One region of the Pectobacterium quasiaquaticum genome, then DNA from elsewhere that is predicted to be linked to it. Evidence: predicted binding sites of a transcription regulator. Region 1 holds the regulator's gene; each other region holds the start of a gene.

Region 1 (6,844 bases):
CGGGCGTTTTCAACCGAACCTTCCCCTAAGCGATGCCCGACGCGAATGGTGGTCGCAACGCCAACCGAGAGCGGAAGAACGAACATCAGCGAGCTGAAGTTCAGGGCAATCTGGTGACCTGCCACATCGACGACGCCCAGCGGCAACACCAACAGCGCCACCACGGCAAAGAGTGTTACTTCAAAAAGTAATGCCAGCGCGATAGGTAAACCGAGGCCAAAGAGGCGTTTCAGCACGGCAACGTCCGGGCGGAATGCGGGACGGTGCAGGCGGATATCGTGTAGCCAGGAAGCGCGGCGGGTATAGAGCATCATCAATAGCATCATAATCCAGTAAACCGAGGCGGTAGCCACGCCGCAGCCAACACCGCCCAGTTCGGGCATGCCAAATTTACCGTGGATAAAGATGTAGTTGATCGGGATGTTGATTAACAGCCCGATGAATCCAATCATCATGCCGGGGTAGGTTTTGGACAGCCCTTCACACTGGCAGCGTAAAACCTGATAGAACAGATAGCCGGGAACGCCCCACAGCAGCGCATGCAGATAGTCGATGGCTTTCGCCGCCAGCTCAGGCGAATTGTCGCTCATCAGGTTAATGGCGTATTCCCCCTGATATAGCACTAGCATCGTAAGCACAGAAATGATGGCGGCGAGGAAGAAGGACTGTCGCACCTGATAAGAGATGCGATCGCGTCGGCCGGAACCGTTGAGCTGTGCAACAACGGGCGTCAGTGCCAACAGCAGGCCATGGCCAAAAAGAATGGCGGGTAGCCAGATAGAGGTTCCCACGGCGACGGCGGCCATATCGGTGGCGCTATAAGCACCGGCCATGACGGTGTCAACCACACCCATCGACGTTTGGGACACTTGCGCAATAATGACAGGAACAGCAAGCGCCGATAATTTACGCGCTTCTGTCAGATACTGTTGCACGGATACCTTCCTTGAATGACGTAATTTTGCTAGCGGGATGAATAATCTGGATATGAAAAACGTCAAGAATAAAATGAGAACGTTATTGTAACGACTTAATAAAAGTAAACCAGCTTGAAAGAGAATATATTCTTTTTGTTACGCTGCGGTTTCGATAACCTCTGACGTACCGTATTCCGGTTTGGTTTTCCGCGGAATATCGGGCACACTGCACAACGTCATTTCTTTGTTTTTAAGAGGCAAACCGCATGTTTACCGGTATTGTTCAGGGCACCGCGCCGGTGGTGTCGATTGAAGAAAAATCCAACTTTCGCACGCACATTGTCCAGCTCCCTCCCGACCTGTTGCCAGGGCTCGTGCCCGGCGCTTCGGTGGCGCACAACGGTTGCTGCCTGACGGTAACCGCCATTGACGGCGATCGTGTCAGTTTTGATCTCATGAAGGAAACGCTGCGGTTAACGAATCTGGGCGATATCCATGAAGGTGATGTCGTCAATATTGAGCGTGCCGCAAAATTCGGTGATGAGATCGGTGGGCACGTCATGTCAGGCCACATCATGTGTACGGCGGAAGTGGTGAAGATTCAGGTGTCAGAGAATAACCATCAGATTTGGTTCCGTCTGGCAGATGAAGCACTGATGAAATACGTGCTACATAAAGGCTTCGTTGGGATTGACGGTATCAGCCTGACGGTAGGAGAAGTAACCCGTGGACGCTTCTGCGTGCATTTAATTCCAGAAACGCTGAATCGCACCACGCTGGGGCAGAAGCGTCTGGGAAATCGCATTAATATCGAAATCGACCCGCAGACACAGGCCGTAGTCGATACGGTCGAGCGCGTGTTGGCGAGTAAGCAGGCGAGTGACCTGGGCAAAGAAGAGTAATTTTCGCGTTGCCTGTGCTTGTAAACCGGACGAATAGCCTCGTCCGGTTTCTCTTTTCAGTCAGCACACGACTTTCTGTCAACACACAATGCTGTCAGCGCGCAACGCGCAATCCACCGTCGACCCCATCCGTGCTGAACAAGACCTGCCAGAGCTGAAGTTCCCTTGCTCTGAAAGCCCCTGCACAAAAGTTAAGATAGTAGCTGAACATCCGGCGGAAGCGGGCCGTGTAGCGTGTGGAAAGCCGTGGCCAGTTCTGCTGAAAGCGAGCGTGCCAGGCCATTAAGGTACGATCGTAATCAGCACCGAAATTATGCCAGTCTTCCATCACCAAATAAGGCTCGCTTGCCTGCGCAATATGCTGTACGGAGGGAATACAGCCGTTGGGGAAGATGTATTTATGAATCCAGGGATCGATGTGCGGATTGGTCTTATTGGCCCCGATGGTATGTAGCAGAAACAGCCCATCGGGTTTTAGATTACGCCGCACGACGCGGAAATAATTGTCATAGTTGCGTGGCCCGACGTGTTCAAACATGCCAACTGACACCACGCGATCGAATTGCCGATCGAGATCGCGGTAATCCTGTAATTCAATGGTGACGTTCAGATCCTGACAACGTCGCTGTGCCAGCACCTGTTGTTCTCTGGAAATGGTGATGCCGTACACTGAAACACCGTAGTGACGTGCCGCGAATTCGGCCAACCCGCCCCAGCCACAGCCGATATCCAGCAGCGTCATCCCTGATGTTAACTGGAGCTTTTCGCAGATCATGGCGAGTTTATCTTCCTGCGCCTGTTCCAGCGTCTGTGCCTGTTTCCAATAGGCGCAGGAGTATTGCATATAGGGATCCAGCATCAGGGTAAAGAGGTCGTTACCTAAATCGTAATGCGCTTTACCGACAACCTGAGCGCGTCGACGGGATTGTAAATTCGTGACGCGGGAGAGGGCGACGCGCGTCAGGTCGTGCAGACGGCGGGGCAGCCTGGCATCCAGCCCCGCGCGCATGACGCGATGGGAAAACATATCCAGCCGTTCACACTCCCACCATTCATCCATGTAGCTTTCTCCCAGCCCCAGCGATCCCTCACGCAGGATACGTTTAAAGAAATTGGGGTTGGTCACGCGGATGTCAAAAGGGCGAGTGCCGTTGATGGCGATATCCGCGCTGGCCAGCATGTCTTGCACGATGTGGAACCAGGGCGCGGTATTAGGATCCCATTCTTCTGTATAAGGTAAACCCATCATGTCTCCTTAACTTTTCACATGTAAAAGTATCGTAAAACATACCTGGACAACACTTATCGCAGCCGAGGTATCGGCTGTCACCAGAGAAAATGAAACACGGTATTATACCCGTCATACTTCAAGCCGCATGTACGTTGGCTACGTTCACTCACCCGAATCACTTACTTGAGTAAGCTCATCGGGATTCCCTCGCTTGCCGCCTTCATGCAACTCGAATTATTTAGGGTATAGAATTATAACGGCTTCAGCCAGCATACAAGAGAATTGGCTGAAGCAGAGAGAGGATGCAGGCAGGAATAAGAAAAACGGCTGTACAGAATAGCGGCGACTAGCGGCGATAGTCGAGGTAGGGGCCGTCTGCCACCGAGCGGCGCTCAATCAACGTCGGGTGCACTTCAATGACGTGCGCATCTTCCCGTTTACTAGTGATTCGATCCAGTAGCATAGAGAACGCGGATTGACCCAGACGCTCCTTTGGCTGGTGGATGGTGGTCAGCGCAGGCGTAAAGAAACGCGCGTGGCGCACGTTGTCATAACCGATCACCGAAATATCCTGCGGCACGCGCAGACCCAGCTCGTCAGCCGCACAGATGGCCCCCATCGCCATAATATCGCCGCCGCAGAATACAGCCGTTGGACGCTGTTTCTGTGCGAGGATCTGATGCATGGCTTTATAGCCGGATTCTGGTTCAAAATCGCCTCGAACCACCCATTCGTCGCGTACGGTGATGTCGGCTTCCTTCAGCGCTTTCAAAAAGCCGAGGTAGCGTCCGCTGCCGGTGTTGCGTTCTTGAGTGCCGGGGATGGCGCCGATATCCCGATGGCCGCGTTCAATCAGGTAGCGGCCTGCCATATAACCGCCTTCAAAGGCGTTATCGATAATCGTATCGGTAAAATCGCTGTGCATCTGTCCCCAGTCCATCACGACCATCGGAATGCTGCGATAATCTTCCAACATCGACAACAGCTCTGGTGGATATTCGGCGCACATTACCAGCAGGCCGTCGACGCGTTTTTGCGCCAGCATGGAAAGATAAGCGCGCTGCTTGCCGATGTCGTTATGCGAATTACACAGCACCAGCGTGTAGCCTTTGGCGTAGCAGCTATTTTCAACGGCTTCAATGATCTCGGCGAAATAGGGTGCTTCACTGGAAGTGGCCAGCAAGCCGATAGATTTAGTGTGATTAACTTTGAGGCTGCGGGCGACGGCGCTGGGTGAATAGTGCAATTCTTTGATTGCTGCCCTGACGGCTGCCTTAGTCTCTTCGGCGACGAAACGTGTTTTATTGATCACGTGCGATACGGTTGTGGTGGAAACGCCAGCACGTTTTGCCACATCTTTAATCGTTGCCATCTAAAAATGACTCCTGAACTTACCTGTTATAGACGTAAGTATATTGTTAATCGTTTGCCTACGTTTAATGTTCTTCTTCTAAGCTAAAAAACAGGATTTCAGAAGGAGAATGCCGAATGTTATACCGAAGGGATCTGGGTTGACGTTTTTCGACTGATACGTAGCGCTTTCATAAACAGCGGATTGTGTCCGATTTATCATGAAAGTGAAAGGGCTAATTTATACTATTAGTGATGCATTCGTCCGAGATTTTTCGCTACAATTATGAAAGAATCGTAATAACCCTATTATTTGTGGCTTTTACTACCTAAACGGGTTTGGCTGTGAACGGTGGTGTCTTTTCAGATGAAGCTTTCAGATAAAATTCGTTCGTTAATAAGGAGTAATTCATGGATACAGATCTGAAGATGTCTTTGCTGACAACTGTTGGTTCGTTGGCTGTGATCATCGCGTTTAGTTTTATTGCGGTGCTGAACTAACCGAACGGTGCCTCTGGGCGGGTTAGGTATTCAGACACGTTGATGATGCATAAAACGTGTCTGAATCGTTTTATACCCGTCATACTTCAAGTTGCATGTGCGTTGGCTTCGTTCACTCACCCGAATCACTTACTTGAGTAAGTTCATCGGGATTCCTTCGCTTGCCGCCTTCCTGAAACTCGAATTATTTAGGGTATACCAGATATAATCTGTCTCTTAACGAATCGTCTGCGGTGTGACCACGCGACGTGCACCAACGTAGTGCTCCTGCCAATAATCTTCACTCAGCTTGCTGATACGAATGTCTGAGCCTGTCCGTGGCGACTGAATAAATTTTCCTTCCCCCAGATAAACCCCGACGTGATCGGCTGCCCCACGATTATTGATGCGGAAGAAGACCAGATCGCCACTTTCCAGCTCACTCTTTTTAATCGGAGCAGCATCACGCAGGTGATACATTTCGTTTGCAGTGCGTGGAATTTGGATCTTAACGACATCTTTGTAGGCGTAATAAACCAGTCCGCTACAGTCGAATCCGGTAAAGGGAGAGGAACCGCCCCAGTGGTAAGGCTTACCTATCTGACTCATCAATTTATTCATTGCGGTCGTTTTGGCATGCTGATAGCGTTTTTTATGTGCGGCGCTTAGCGCCATACCTTTTTCTGTCGGCGCTGGATTTTTATCCGCTTTCCCCTTGAGTGCGGTCTTCTTCAGTCCGGTTTTGACTCTGGCTTGTGCGGTGGTTTGTTTCTCTTCTTCAGGCTTCAGCTTTTTAAGATTCTTTTTCACGAGCGCGGGCGTGCTGCTTTGCGTCCGTGACGGTTTTTTTTCTGTCACTTTGCTCGCGGTGCGGGATTTGGGTTTATTGCTGACGGCGGTAGGTTCTGGTTTTTTGCTTTTGATCGGCGTCGGTGACTTAGCATTACCCTTTGTTTGGCGGCTTTTCTTATTCGTTTCTACCACGGCGCTTTTCTTCGGCGCAGAATGCGGGGTATGCGGCGCAGCCTGAACCACGTTCAGGGATAGATTGCTGAAAAATAATATAAAAAGAGTAATAAATAAGCGCATAATAACAGTGACCGAACATAATCCTTAACTCGCTCAATCCTCACAGTATTCCTGAAAACGGCGCCATAAAAAAGTGGGCACAGTCGCTTTATTCATACAGAATAGTGAAAAAACGTTAATAGTTATTTTTTCGATTGATTTATCAGCGTTTTCTGGCGTTGATTTCATCAATGACAAATTCCTTCAAGAGAAAATAACCCTACAAAAAATGGCGTTTTTTTGTGGGCAGTGGCATCGGTACAATATCACTGAGTCAATGTCGCTGTCGTAGCACCTCTGACGGCGGCTCATGGCTAGCGTTTTGGACGTTAGCCATCCTATAGAATTAAGGAAGCAAGAAGATGACGACACCGACAATTGAAAAAATTCAGCGCCAAATTGCTGAAAACCCGATTCTGCTGTACATGAAAGGCTCCCCGAAATTGCCAAGCTGTGGCTTTTCCGCGCAGACGGTTCAGGCGTTATCTGCCTGTGGCGAACGTTTTGCGTATGTTGATATTTTGCAGAATCCAGACATTCGTGCTGAACTGCCGAAATACGCGAACTGGCCGACATTCCCGCAACTGTGGGTTGATGGTGAGCTGGTTGGCGGTTGTGATATCGTGGTAGAAATGTTTCAGCGTGGTGAACTGCAACCGCTGATCAAAGAAACGGCAGACAAATATAAAGCGCAGCAGGCCGAGCAAGAGTAATTCCTTCGTCCTGCGTAATGACGATGTCAAATGTTATTACGATGCGTGCGTGAATCCTTCCAACGGGTGCTTTTATGGCACCCGTTTTTTGATCTCAATCTTTTCAGTCTTCGCCTGATGCGTTTTCCAGCGAATTTTCTTCCAGTGCAATCGGCCATCCGCCCAGACGTTTCCAGCGGTTAA
Region 2 (6,844 bases), 1.2 Mb from region 1:
GGTCGATACCGAGCAACTCATCATCATATGCCGTGCCCGGATGAGACATTGACCGCAACCCCATGCCGTGAATACCATCGGCCAGAAGCTCGTCACCGATAAGCCAATCGGCCTGCTCAGCGGTTTGCCCCAAATGATACTGCTTGACCATGGAGCCAAAAACATCGGACAGCGATTCATTTAGCGCACCGGACTGGCGGAAATAAATCAGACCTGCTTCGTTTTCGGTGATGCCGTGCGTGAGTTCATGCGCGACCACATCAAGCGCAATCGTGAAACGATTAAAGATTTTGCCGTCGCCATCTCCGAACACCATCTGTTGCCCGTTCCAGAAAGCATTCTGGTAATCCTGACCGTAATGGACTGTGCCAGCCAGCGGCAGCCCCTCGGCATCCAGCGAGTTACGTTGGAAAATTTTCCAGAAGAAATCGTAAGTGATACCCAGATAGTTATAGGCCTCATCGACGGCGATATCGCCGTTGCTGGGTTGGCCTTCCGCACGCACCTGCTTGCCGGGCAACTGTTGTTGCTGTTCGGCATCGTGAATACTGCGATTTACCTGCCCAGCGGGTAATTTCTCATGGGGTTTTGGGCGCGGATTGTGGCTAACCATCAATGACTGAACGTGCATCAGCGTTTGTTGCGCACAGTGGCGCTGTTCGTCTGTGCCGTTTGCGATAATGCGATGCAAAATGTAAGGGGGGATCACGCTACAAATCGGTCTGGACTTCATACCTCATCTCCTTGAAAACGCTCATCAGGGGTAACACAGACGATCAACAAAGCTCACTGTTTTTTTATCCCGCCCACCGCACAGAAGTCGGAACCCGTGTAGTGAAAACGGTGGATATAAATTAGTGAGCAGGGAATGAGTATAGTTCAGATGCCGGGGGTAAGAATGGGGGAACGCTGTTTTTTTAGGACCAATCCCCATTCACGTATTTTATGCTGTTCGCGTTATTTTGGCGTCGGGGATGAGGATTTTCGCCGCTTTTTCGCTGATTCTGGATTCGTAGCCAGTGTTGTGACCTGGCTTTCTACCCAGCCGTCCTGCAAACGGGTTTTCAGCGTTTCGCCGAGGGAAATTTGCGCGACGTTTTTCAGCACTTTACCATCTGGGGCGGTGGTGATGTTATAGCCACGTGCCAGCGTCGCCAGCGGGCTAACGCCTTCCAGCCGCGAACAGGCGATGCCTAGCTTCTGCTTGTTCTGATTCAACTGACGTTCTACAGCGCTTTGCATCTGATAGCTAAGCTGCTGCAAACGCTGCTGCGCACGATGAATGCGGGTTTGCGGCTGCTGTTGCATCAGACGCTGTTGTAAGCGTTCACTTCGGCGCGAGGTCTGCCGAAGCTGCTGCTGCATGGCGTCATCCAACCGCTGACGCAGTTTAACCAGCAGTGCTTGCTGACGCGCCAGTCGCAGCTGCGGATGTTGCTGCTGCAAACGGTGGTGCAGACGGGTAAAGTCCCGATTGCGCTGGGCAAGGTAATAATCCATCGCCATTTCCAGACGCTGGCGCTGGGACTGTATCTGGCGCAATAGCTCCAGTTGGTTACGACTCACTAACTCGGCAGCTGCCGACGGCGTGGGAGCACGCAGGTCGCCGACGAAATCGGCGATGGTGACATCGGTTTCATGGCCGACGGCGCTGACGATAGGAATGCGGCTGGCGAAGATAGCGCGGGCGACCCGTTCGTCATTAAAGCTCCACAGATCTTCCAGCGAACCGCCGCCGCGCCCGACGATTAATACGTCACACTCATCCCGCTGGTTAGCCAGTTCGATGGCGCGAACAATCTGTAGCGGTGCTTCCGCGCCTTGCACCGACGTGGGGTATACGATCACCGGCAGCGACGGATCGCGGCGCTGCAACACCTGCAAAATATCGTGCAGGGCGGCACCGCTGGCTGACGTAATCACACCGACCTGTTTGGCGGGAGAGGGCAGAACCTGCTTAAACTGCTGGTCGAACAGCCCTTCGGCAGCGAGGCGCTGCTTGAGCTGTTCAAACTGCTGCTGTAGCAGGCCATCGCCAGCGGGCTGCATGCTTTCTGCTAGTAGCTGATAGTCGCCGCGGGGTTCATATAGCGTGATGCTCGCCCGAATCAGCACTTGCTGACCGTTTTGCGGGCGGAACGTCACTTTGCGGTTGCTGGTGCGGAACATCGCACAGCGCACCTGCGCACGTTCGTCTTTTAGCGTGAAATACCAGTGGCCGGATGATGGCTGAGAGAGGTTGGAGATTTCGCCGGAGAGCCAAATCTGGCCCATTTCCATTTCCAACAGTTGTCTAACCGTCTGATTCAGGCGGCTAACGGTAAAAATTGCAGAGGAGGGAAATTGAGACATTGTGAGCCAGATCAAATTTTAAAACAGTCACTTAATTGATCGATACTACCTACCTGAAAAAGGTAATCAAGCATTTTAGTAAAATAATGCTGGAGGCAACCGATTACGCCCTGTAGAATGCCACGGCAATATTTTATCTATTCTTACATCCACCTTGGTGAGATATTGCCCATGCTACGTATCGCTAAAGAAGCACTGACGTTTGACGACGTCCTCCTAGTTCCCGCCCATTCTACTGTTCTGCCCAACACTGCCGATCTGTCCACGCAGTTGACGAAAAACATCCGCCTGAATATTCCTATGCTGTCCGCAGCGATGGATACCGTTACCGAATCCGGCTTGGCTATTGCGCTGGCGCAGGAAGGCGGTCTGGGCTTTATTCACAAAAATATGTCCATTGAGCGTCAGGCTGAAGAAGTTAGCCGCGTGAAAAAACACGAAAGCGGCGTGGTGGTTGATCCACAAACCGTGACGCCAGAAACCACTCTGCGTGAAATGAAAGCGCTGACCGAGCGCAACGGCTTCGCTGGCTATCCTGTTGTGGCAAAAGACAACGAACTGGTCGGTATCATCACCGGTCGTGACGTGCGTTTTGTTACCGATTTGGAAAAGCCGGTTAGTGCATTCATGACGCCAAAAGAACGTCTGGTCACGGTCAAAGAAGGCGAAGCGCGTGATGTCGTGCTGCAAAAAATGCACGAAAAACGCGTTGAAAAAGCGCTGGTGATTGATGACCAATTCCACCTGATCGGCATGATCACGGTAAAAGATTTCCAGAAAGCAGAACGTAAACCGAACGCGTGTAAAGACGCACACGGTCGTCTGCGCGTAGGCGCGGCAGTTGGCGCAGGTGCAGGTAATGAAGAGCGTGTTGATGCCCTGGTTGCTGCAGGCGTTGACGTTCTGCTGATCGACTCCTCACACGGCCATTCCGAAGGCGTATTGCAGCGCATTCGTGAAACACGTGCTAAATACCCGAACCTCGACATCATCGGCGGCAACGTGGCAACGGGCGCAGGTGCAAAAGCGCTGGTTGAAGCGGGCGTTAGTGCAGTGAAAGTGGGTATCGGCCCTGGCTCTATCTGTACGACCCGTATCGTGACGGGCGTGGGTGTACCGCAGATTACGGCTATCTCTGATGCGGTTGAAGCGCTGGAAGGCACAGGAATTCCGGTCATTGCCGATGGCGGTATCCGCTTCTCCGGCGACATCGCTAAAGCCATCGCAGCAGGCGCGGCGTGTGTCATGGTCGGTTCGATGCTGGCGGGTACGGAAGAATCCCCAGGTGAAATCGAACTGTATCAAGGTCGTTCATTCAAATCTTATCGTGGTATGGGTTCACTGGGCGCAATGTCCAAAGGCTCATCAGACCGTTACTTCCAGACCGATAATGCCGCCGACAAACTGGTGCCGGAAGGTATCGAAGGTCGCGTAGCCTATAAAGGCCGCCTGAAAGAGATCGTTCACCAGCAGATGGGCGGCTTGCGCTCTTGCATGGGTCTGACCGGTTGCGCGACTATCGATGTATTGCGCACGCAGGCTGAGTTTGTACGCATCAGCGGTGCTGGCATTCAGGAAAGTCACGTTCACGACGTTACCATTACTAAAGAGTCGCCGAACTACCGTATGGGTTCATAAGGTGATTTAACGCAATAAACCCTGTACTATTTCGCGCCGCTCTGCCTTTACATAAGGCCGAGCGGTTAGCTGGGTTTACTTTTCGCTTTTGTCTTTTGCTTTTTGGAACATGCTCCTCATGACTCAAAACATTCATCAACACCGCATTCTTATTCTGGATTTCGGCTCACAGTACACGCAATTGGTTGCACGTCGCGTGCGTGAACTGGGCGTTTACTGTGAACTGTGGGCATGGGATGTCACGGAAGCACAGATTCGTGGGTTTAATCCGAACGGGATCATCCTGTCTGGCGGCCCGGAAAGCACCACCGAGTTTGGCAGCCCGCGTGCGCCAGAATACGTTTTCAATGCTGGCGTACCGGTATTAGGTGTGTGCTATGGCATGCAGACGATGGCGATGCAGTTGGGGGGCCACGTTGAGGGTTCCAACGAGCGTGAGTTTGGTTATGCGCAGGTAGAAGTGAAAACGGATAGCGCACTGGTGCGTGATATTCAGGATGCGTTGAGCGCCGCTGGCGCACCGCTGCTGGATGTCTGGATGAGCCACGGCGACAAAGTGACGGCCATCCCAGAAGGGTTTGAAACCGTTGCCAGCACCGATACCTGTCCGTTTGCCATCATGGCTAACGAAGAGAAGCGTTTTTACGGCGTGCAGTTCCACCCGGAAGTGACGCACACCCGTCAGGGCCAGCGCATGCTGGAGCGTTTTGTTCTTGATATCTGCCAGTGCGAAGCACTGTGGACGCCAGCCAAGATCATCGACGATGCGGTGAACCGTATTCGTGAGCAGGTAGGCAACGATCACGTGATTCTGGGTCTGTCTGGCGGCGTGGATTCTTCCGTTACCGCGATGCTGTTGCACCGTGCGATTGGCGATCGTCTGACCTGCGTGTTTGTCGATAACGGCCTGCTGCGCCTGAACGAAGCCGATCAGGTGCTGGAAATGTTCGGCGATCAGTTCGGTCTGAACATTGTTCACGTTGCTGCGGAAGAGCGCTTCCTGAGCGAGCTGGCGGGTGAAGATGAGCCAGAAGCCAAGCGTAAAATCATCGGTCGCGTGTTCGTTGAAGTGTTCGATGAAGAAGCCAGCAAGCAAACTGACGTGAAATGGCTGGCGCAAGGCACGATCTACCCAGACGTGATCGAATCTGCCGCTTCTGCGACCGGCAAAGCGCACGTGATCAAGTCACACCACAACGTGGGTGGCCTGCCGAAAGAGATGAAGCTGGGTCTGGTTGAGCCGCTGAAAGAGCTGTTCAAAGACGAAGTGCGTAAGATCGGTCTGGAACTGGGTCTGCCGTACAACATGCTGTACCGCCATCCGTTCCCAGGCCCGGGTCTGGGCGTGCGCGTACTGGGTGAAGTGAAGAAAGAGTACTGTGACCTGCTGCGTCGTGCGGATGCGATCTTTATCGAAGAGCTGCACAAAGCCGACTTGTACAACAAGGTCAGTCAGGCATTCACCGTCTTCCTGCCGGTACGTTCCGTGGGCGTGATGGGCGATGGCCGTAAATACGATTGGGTTGTCGCGCTGCGCGCGGTAGAAACCATCGACTTTATGACCGCACACTGGGCACACTTGCCATACGACTTCCTCGGCCGCGTCTCCAACCGCATCATCAACGAAGTCGAAGGCATTTCCCGCGTCGTTTACGACGTATCGGGTAAGCCACCGGCGACGATTGAGTGGGAATGATCTCGCGTCCGGAATAGCCGGCACTGACAGACATTAAACATAGCTAAGCCCGCGTAATTTCGGGCTTTTTTTTATGTTTAGTAATGATTGGCAAATTTTGGCACCACCAGGCACCTTTTTTATGGCATGGTTGAGGGGATCGAATGAATCTGATGCCATGCTTGGTAGTTGATACTATGTCGCTCAGGTCGAGTGAGTCTCTTTCCATAGCTCAGCCTTAAGAGCGTCTTCTGCCCAGATGCGGCCAAAACCGCGTGAGGCACCCGTAATAAACCAAATTTTTTCCGAAATATAATCACCTTTTCTATTTGAAGAGAGGGCAGCAGTTGCGGCGCGATACCGCACCGTGTTTGAAATCATGTGGGCGGGAGGACGGGATCGACCCCCGTCATCGTCACCGAGACCTCCCACAGTCGCTTCGCAAGTGCTGGATCTTCGGCGTGCGGCGCGCGTTTCGCCTCGCCGGCCACACCGCGTATTCCGCCAAAGCCGGTAGGGCCGTAATAGCCTCCCGGCTTCACCTTGCCGGTCGCGGCCAGAAGTGCCGGCCAAGCACCCTTATCGGCGCTGTTGAGCAACAGGCCAACAATCGGGCCTGCGATCTGGGCAAGTCCCATGTGACGACCAAGGCTCGTGGCCGCAATGCCAGGGTGGACGCCGAGGACCGTGACAGGTGACTTCGCTGCGCGCAGCCGACGATCCAGTTCGAAGAAGAACAGCGCGCTGGCGAGCTTGCTGGCGCCGTAGCGATCATTCTTTTGATAGCTCCTATCGGCGTTCAGATCGTCCCAGTCGATCCTAGCCTTCAGGTGTGAAACGCTTGACGTCACGACCACGCGTGACCCTAGCGTCTCGGTGAGCTTGGGTAGCAGCAGGCTGGTCAGCGCGAAGACACCGAGATGATTGACGCCGAATTGCAGTTCGAATCCCTGCTTGGTTCGCATCAGCGGGGGATTCATGACGCCGGCATTGTTGATCAGTCCGTCGAGGCGCGGTTCTTTCCCAACGATTTCGACTGCCGCTCGCACGGAATCAAGATCGCTAAGATCGAGCGGCAGCCATGCCAGGTCACTGGCGGGCGCGATCTTTCGAATTTGGGCGATCGCATCTTCTCCCTTGGCCTGATCGCGGCAGCCAAGCAGGACCCGTGCGCAATGG
Region 3 (6,844 bases), 1.3 Mb from region 1:
ACGCTGTAGCGGCATGCCTTCTACCTGCTTGCGCTCAACGTCACGCAGCATCTTCGGCGTTTTGCCCAGCAGCACATCCAGCGGTAGATCGATCGGCTGGTTGTTGAAGTGACGATCGTTCATCGTCAGATGCAATTCTTCCGTCGCCTCACCAATCACCGCATAAGGTGCGCGTTCACGACGACAAATTTCATCAAACTGTGCCAGCTGTTCTGGCGCAACGGCCAGAACGTAGCGCTCCTGCGATTCGTTACACCAGACTTCCAGCGGGCTCATGCCCGGCTCGTCGTTCAGAATATCGCGCAGTTCAAAGCGACCGCCTCGACCACCGTCGCTCACCAGTTCCGGCATCGCGTTAGACAGACCGCCTGCGCCGACATCGTGGATGAACAGGATTGGGTTGGCTTCACCCAATTGCCAGCAGCGGTCGATCACTTCCTGACAGCGGCGCTCCATTTCTGGGTTATCGCGCTGTACAGAAGCAAAATCCAGATCCGCATCAGACTGACCCGATGCCATAGAAGAGGCTGCACCGCCGCCCAGACCGATATTCATGGACGGTCCGCCCAGTACAATCAGTTTGGCACCAACGCTAATTTCGCCTTTTTTGACGTGATCGGCACGGATGTTACCAATGCCGCCCGCCAGCATGATCGGTTTATGGTAGCCGCGCAGCTCTGTGCCATTGTGGCTATCAACACGCTCTTCATACGTACGGAAATAGCCCGTTAGTGCAGGACGGCCGAATTCGTTATTGAATGCCGCGCCGCCCAATGGGCCTTCGGTCATGATATCCAGCGCGCTGACAATACGCTCTGGCTTGCCGAACTCTTCTTCTTCCCACGGCTGAACAAAGCCAGGAATGCGCAGGTTCGATACAGAGAAGCCCACCAGACCCGCTTTCGGCTTGGAGCCACGGCCTGTCGCGCCTTCGTCACGGATTTCACCACCGGATCCCGTTGCTGCGCCCGGCCACGGTGAAATGGCGGTTGGGTGGTTATGCGTTTCAACTTTCATCAGGATATGGGCGTCTTCCTGATGGTAAGTATATTGCCCGTTAGGATCGGTGTAGAAACGGCCGACGGCGGAACCTTCCATGACGGCGGCGTTATCTTTATAGGCAGAGAGAACGTGATCGGGCGTGTGTTCAAAGGTGTTTTTGATCATTTTGAACAGTGACTTCGGCTGAGTAACGCCGTCGATCACCCAATCAGCGTTGAAAATCTTGTGGCGGCAGTGTTCAGAGTTCGCCTGGGCGAACATATACAGTTCGATATCGTTAGGATTGCGGCCCAGTTTGGTGAAGGCTTCCAGCAGATAGTCAATTTCATCTTCTGCCAATGCCAGTCCCAGACGGACGTTCGCCTCTTCCAGTGCCTGACGTCCTTGCAGCAGAATTTCGATGCGTTTGAAAGGTGCAGGTTGATGATGAGAGAACAGCGCTTCAGCCTGTTTCAGGTCGCTAAATACGCTTTCCATCATTCGGTCATGCAGCAGTGCCCCCAGTTGCTGCCACTGTTCATCGCTCAGCGTCGGCGCATGAATATAGAAAGCCAGACCACGCTCCAGACGCAGTACTTTGCTTAACCCACAGTTATGGGCGATATCCGTTGCTTTGGAAGACCACGGCGAAATGGTGCCGGGGCGCGGCGTGACCAGTAACAGATGGCCTTGCGGCTCGTGCTCCGCGAGAGAAGGACCATACTTCAGCAAACGTGTCAGTTTGGCCTGTTCATCGTTGTTCAACGGGGCGCTGACATCGGCGAAATGTACGTATTCAGCATAGATATCGCTGACCGGCAAAACGTGCTCTTTGCAGCGGACCAGCAATTTATTAATACGAAAAGCCGATAAAGCAGGTGAACCACGCAGTATTTCCATAATCTAAAGTTCTCTCGTCTTCGATGCACTGGCTGCGATACAGCCATGGGGCACAACAGGGGGGAAACACGCATATTATAGAGAATCCTTCCCTCGGACGAAACCGTTTGCGTGGCGATAATTTCACTTCGCGTCCGACGAATGATTAATCGGTGACCAAATCAATAAAAGTTGCACACTGGCGGTTTGTTAAGCAAAATGCCCCCACTCTGGGAAATGACGTATAAAAAAACTGCCGTTACAGACAGCCTGGCCACACGGCCGCCGAGAGATAACTATTTGAAGCCTTTAAAATTAAATTATTTTTTCATCGGGATTATCACGTTACTGCTGGCGTTAGCGCTATGGCCTAGTATTCCCTGGCGCAGTAGTCAGGATGTACAGCTCAGGCAGATCCTCTCACGCGGTGAGTTGCGTATCAGCACGGTCAACTCACCGCTGACCTATGCAATGAGCAACGGATCCCCGACAGGTCTGGACTATGAACTGGCAAAACGGTTCGCCGATTACCTCGGCGTCAAGCTGGTGGTCTCGTCACGCAAGAATCTTGACGAACTGTTCGACGATCTGGACGGTGACGACGCCGATCTGCTGGCTGCCGGGCTGATCTACAACCATGAGCGTCTGGAACGCTTCCGTGCCGGCCCAACCTACTATTCCATTTCACAACAGATGGTGTACCGCCTCGGTTCACCCCGCCCAAAAACACTGGATAAACTGCAAGGCCGCCTCGTCGTGACGTCAGGTTCCGCCCACGCCGCTACCCTGCGCGATCTAAAAGCAGAAAAATACCCGCAGCTAAGCTGGGAATCGGCTTCCGATCAGAGCACGCAGGACTTACTGAAGCAGGTTGCCGACGGCAAACTGGACTATACGCTGGGTGATTCGGTCACCATCGGCTTAATGCAGCGAATTCATCCGCAGCTCGCCGTCACCTTCGATCTCAGCGACGAAGAGCCAGTTACCTGGTATATGCGACGCTCACACGATGACAGCCTGTCCGCCGCGCTGCTGGATTTCTTCAGCCAAATTGTCGAAGACGGTACGCTCGCGCGTTTGGAGGAGAAGTATCTCGGCCACGTTGGCGAATTTGACTATGTCGATACCACCACGTTCCTGAGCGCGATTGATCAAACGCTGCCGGATCTGCGACCGCTGTTTGAAAAATACGCCACCGATATCGACTGGAAGCTGCTGGCCGCCATCTCCTATCAGGAGTCACACTGGAACCCGCTGGCGACCTCCCCTACCGGCGTGCGCGGGCTGATGATGCTCACGCGCAACACGGCAGAAAGCCTGAACGTCACCGATCGCGTCGACCCAGAGCAAAGTATTCGCGGCGGTGCGCAATATATGTCGCACATGATGCAGAAAATGCCGGACACCATCCCGGAAGATGAAAAAATCTGGTTTGCACTGGCGTCTTACAATATGGGATACGCTCATCTGCTTGATGCACGTAAATTGACCGAAAAACAGAAAGGTAATCCCGACAGTTGGGTCGATGTGAAGATGCGCTTGCCGATGCTGAGCCAGAAGCGCTATTACACCCAAACCACCTACGGCTACGCGCGCGGACACGAAGCCTATAACTACGTGGAAAACATTCGGCGTTATATGGTGAGTCTGGAAGGTTATCTGATAGAAAAAGAAACCAAAGCGCAGCAACAAACCCAGATCGCGAAAGGCTATCCGGCCGTTCCTCTCAGCAAGGTACCGGAATAAAAGGTGCCGGAATAGATCCGTATGGAAGGAAAAACGCCCCGCTATTCCTGCGCGGCGTTTTTCTCAGCGGCACGACGGGCTTTGTGCTGTTCACGACGCAGGCGAAAGAACGTGCTGAGCGTTGCAGAACATTCATCAGCCAGAATGCCCGATTCAATCACGATCTGATGATTCATGCCGGGGTGGCGCAGAATATCCACCAACGAGCCCGCTGCCCCCGTTTTCTCATCTGACGCACCGTACACCAGACGCCCAATACGGCTGTGTATCATCGCGCCCGCACACATGATGCACGGCTCCAGCGTGACATACAGCGTTGTCTCTAGCAGGCGGTAGTTCTGCAACACCAGCCCTCCCTGCCGCAGCGCCATAATCTCAGCATGCGCGGTAGGATCGTGATGCCCAATCGGCCGGTTCCACCCTTCGCCGATGGCCTCGTTATCCAGCACCAGCACCGCTCCAACCGGTACTTCGCCTTCATCCTGAGCACGTTGAGCTAGCGTTAACGCATAGCGCATCCAGTATTCATCGTTACTCACGCGACTCACATTTCCTCATTCAACAATTCATATTTTGGCGGCGCATTATACCTATATGAAGAGATGAAAAATCAGATGAAAGGGTGAAAAAATCATTCCAGCTGTTGCAGGCTACCTTCGGGGGTGACTCGCCAACGGTGTTCGCAGAAATAGAGCAGCGGATTGTCCTGTTTGCTGTCGCTGTAACCGCTGTAGAGCTTGAGCGGCGCGCCCAGACGCAGCTCCATCTGCGTTACTTTTTCATGTCCGAGACAGCGCAGCGTTAATACCCAGCCGCCGTAGCGGCGCGTAATCTGGCTTCCCATCAGGCGAACGCTGGGCAGAAAAGGCGAATCATGATAGACCTTTTCCACCAGCCGCTGCGGCGATCCGGTCACGAGCCAGACCTGCGCATTGCTGTCTTCAAGATAGGTTTTCAGCCGCTGCTGAACCTGCGGAAACGGTGTGACATCATGACGAAACGCGCTGACAAACTGCTTTTCCAGTTGAACCAATTCGTCTTCATCACGGCCAAACGTAATCGCCCACAGCAGCCAACTCATCGGCCATCGGGCCGCGCGACCGCGAATCAGTAGCCCCAGCCCGATAATCGGTAATAGCGAGACAACCAGAACGAGATTTAACGGCAGCCGACGAAGTAAAAAACGCAAAAAGCTGCCAAACATGTCCTGCTGATGCAACGTGCCATCCAGATCAAAAAAAACAATGCGTTGCTCTCGCTTATCACTCAAAACATTTCTCCCGACTTACCCCAAGATAATGTTATCCGCCAATTAGCGCCTCACGCAGATAACCATTGTGTTGTTTCAGGCGCTCACGCGCCGCTTCCACGTCAATATTAGCCAGAAGCATCAGGATTGCAGGCTTAACCTCATTATCCGCCTGCACCAGCGCCTGCTGCGCTTGCTCCCGCTCAGCACCCGTTGCTTCAACCACAATGCGGCAAGCCCGATCCAGCAGCTTCACGTTGGTTGCCTTCACATCGACCATCAAATTCTGGTAGACCTTTCCCAGCTTAACCATTGCGCCGGTAGAAATCATATTCAGGACGAGTTTTTGTGCCGTTCCCGACTTCAAGCGCGTCGACCCCGTTAACGCTTCTGGGCCAACCACCGGAGAAATCGCCACCTGCGCTTCCTGTGCGATGGGTGAATGCGGATTACAGGAGATCGCCGCCGTCCGGCAACCAACGTCACGCGCATAGCGCAATGCGCCAATCACATACGGCGTTCGGCCTGATGCCGCAAGGCCAACAACCATATCGGCAGCGGTTAAATTCAGCGCTTTTAAGTCCGCTTCACCGAGTGCAGGGTCGTCTTCCGCACCTTCAACTGCCTTAAGTAACGCGCCAGGCCCGCCAGCAATCAGCCCGATAACCAGCCCGTGTGGCACACCAAACGTCGGCGGACACTCTGAAGCATCCAGCACGCCCAAACGGCCGCTGGTCCCCGCGCCCAAATAGATCAGCCGCCCGCCCTCCTGCAACGAGGCCGTTGCCAGATCGACAGCCTCAGCAATCGCAGGTAAAACCTGCGCAATAGCTTCAGGCACTTTCCGATCTTCCTGATTAAACGCGAGCATCATCTCCAGCGTAGAGAGCTGATCCAGCGCCATCGTTGCCGGATTCCGAGTTTCGGAAACCAGCTTCCCTAAATTAAGGTTATCTCCATCTATCACATCTGAACGCATTCTGCTACCTCATGCTTTATGCCAGCGTTTTACACGCTTATGACAAACTACTCTTTTCGCCACTATACTGCTTTTGGGGAGTATGAAAGTACGCTATTCTGCATCGAATTACCCCTCCACATTCATCTCGCAAGGTAAACAGAGAAACCTCAGTGCGACTCTCCAGTTACACACTTCTCTTGATTAGCTGTCTGCTGTTTCTGCTGGCGGGTTCCCTGCGCGCGGACTGGGATTTTATTACCATTAATCAGCGAACCGAGCAGTTTTATGGCCCAGCAACGCCCGATGCTCGCCGCCGAATAGATGAATGGCAGACGCTGTTGGCCAACGCCCTCAACAAAGAGGAAAAGGTTCTACTCAGTAGCGTGAACCAATTTTTCAATGACCGTATGCTGTTTCGCGATGATATTGTCGTCTGGAATCAGGAAGATTACTGGGCTACGCCGATTGAAGCGCTGCGTAAAGGTGCCGGGGACTGCGAAGATTATGCGCTCGCCAAGTATTTTACGCTGCGTCATTTAGGCGTCCCGGCGGACAAATTACGTATTACCTATGTTAAAGCCCTGCGTCTTAATAAAGCGCATATGGTGGTCACCTATTATCCCACCCCCACCTCGATTCCGCTGGTGCTGGATAATCTGACTGATAAGATCCAACCCGCGACAGAGCGCACTGATTTAGTTCCGGTGTATGCCTTTAATGGCGGAGGCCTCTGGCTGCCCGGCGCCAGTGGCAGCAATAAACGCGTCGGTGACAGTAAACGACTTTCACGCTGGCAGGATGTATTAACCAAAATGCGTGCCGAAGGGTTTTCAATTGAGGAGTAAGGGTAGGCTATGTCTCTATACAAACAATTACTGATAGCCATCTGCCTGTTTGTGCTAATTATTTTCAGCGGGAGTTTTTTCGTCAGCCTGGAAAATTCGCGTGAACAGTACAATAACCAGCTTCACTCCCACGCGCAGGATGCCGCTACCGCACTGGGGCTTTCCCTGACGCCAAATATCGAT

The links. Region 1 encodes PurR, which represses purine synthesis genes. Its sites were predicted from a motif close to CANGCAAACGTTTGCNTG; they were not measured.
Positions count from the first base shown of each region.
Region 2: the regulator PurR is predicted to act here: its motif matches at 2,445-2,462, upstream of guaB (IMP dehydrogenase).
Region 3: the regulator PurR is predicted to act here: its motif matches at 1,978-1,995, upstream of purL (phosphoribosylformylglycinamidine synthase).

Region 1 covers NZ_CP065177.1:2,454,824-2,461,667, reverse strand. The annotation lists gene IG609_RS11295 (MATE family efflux transporter) at 1-935, opposite strand, end outside; gene IG609_RS11290 (riboflavin synthase) at 1,184-1,819, shown strand; gene cfa (cyclopropane fatty acyl phospholipid synthase) at 1,914-3,065, opposite strand; gene purR (HTH-type transcriptional repressor PurR) at 3,397-4,422, opposite strand; gene cydH (cytochrome bd-I oxidase subunit CydH) at 4,812-4,901, shown strand; gene IG609_RS11270 (C40 family peptidase) at 5,118-5,969, opposite strand; gene IG609_RS11265 (Grx4 family monothiol glutaredoxin) at 6,311-6,661, shown strand; gene rnt (ribonuclease T) at 6,765-6,844, opposite strand, start outside.
Region 2 covers NZ_CP065177.1:1,237,809-1,244,652, forward strand. The annotation lists gene IG609_RS05670 (M4 family metallopeptidase) at 1-733, opposite strand, end outside; gene xseA (exodeoxyribonuclease VII large subunit) at 958-2,352, opposite strand; gene guaB (IMP dehydrogenase) at 2,524-3,990, shown strand; gene guaA (glutamine-hydrolyzing GMP synthase) at 4,109-5,686, shown strand; gene IG609_RS05690 (oxidoreductase) at 6,043-6,844, opposite strand, start outside.
Region 3 covers NZ_CP065177.1:1,181,014-1,187,857, reverse strand. The annotation lists gene purL (phosphoribosylformylglycinamidine synthase) at 1-1,881, opposite strand, end outside; gene mltF (membrane-bound lytic murein transglycosylase MltF) at 2,080-3,606, shown strand; gene tadA (tRNA adenosine(34) deaminase TadA) at 3,648-4,124, opposite strand; gene yfhb (phosphatidylglycerophosphatase C) at 4,238-4,876, opposite strand; gene murQ (N-acetylmuramic acid 6-phosphate etherase) at 4,908-5,834, opposite strand; gene lapG (cysteine protease LapG) at 5,987-6,661, shown strand; gene lapD (cyclic di-GMP receptor LapD) at 6,671-6,844, shown strand, end outside.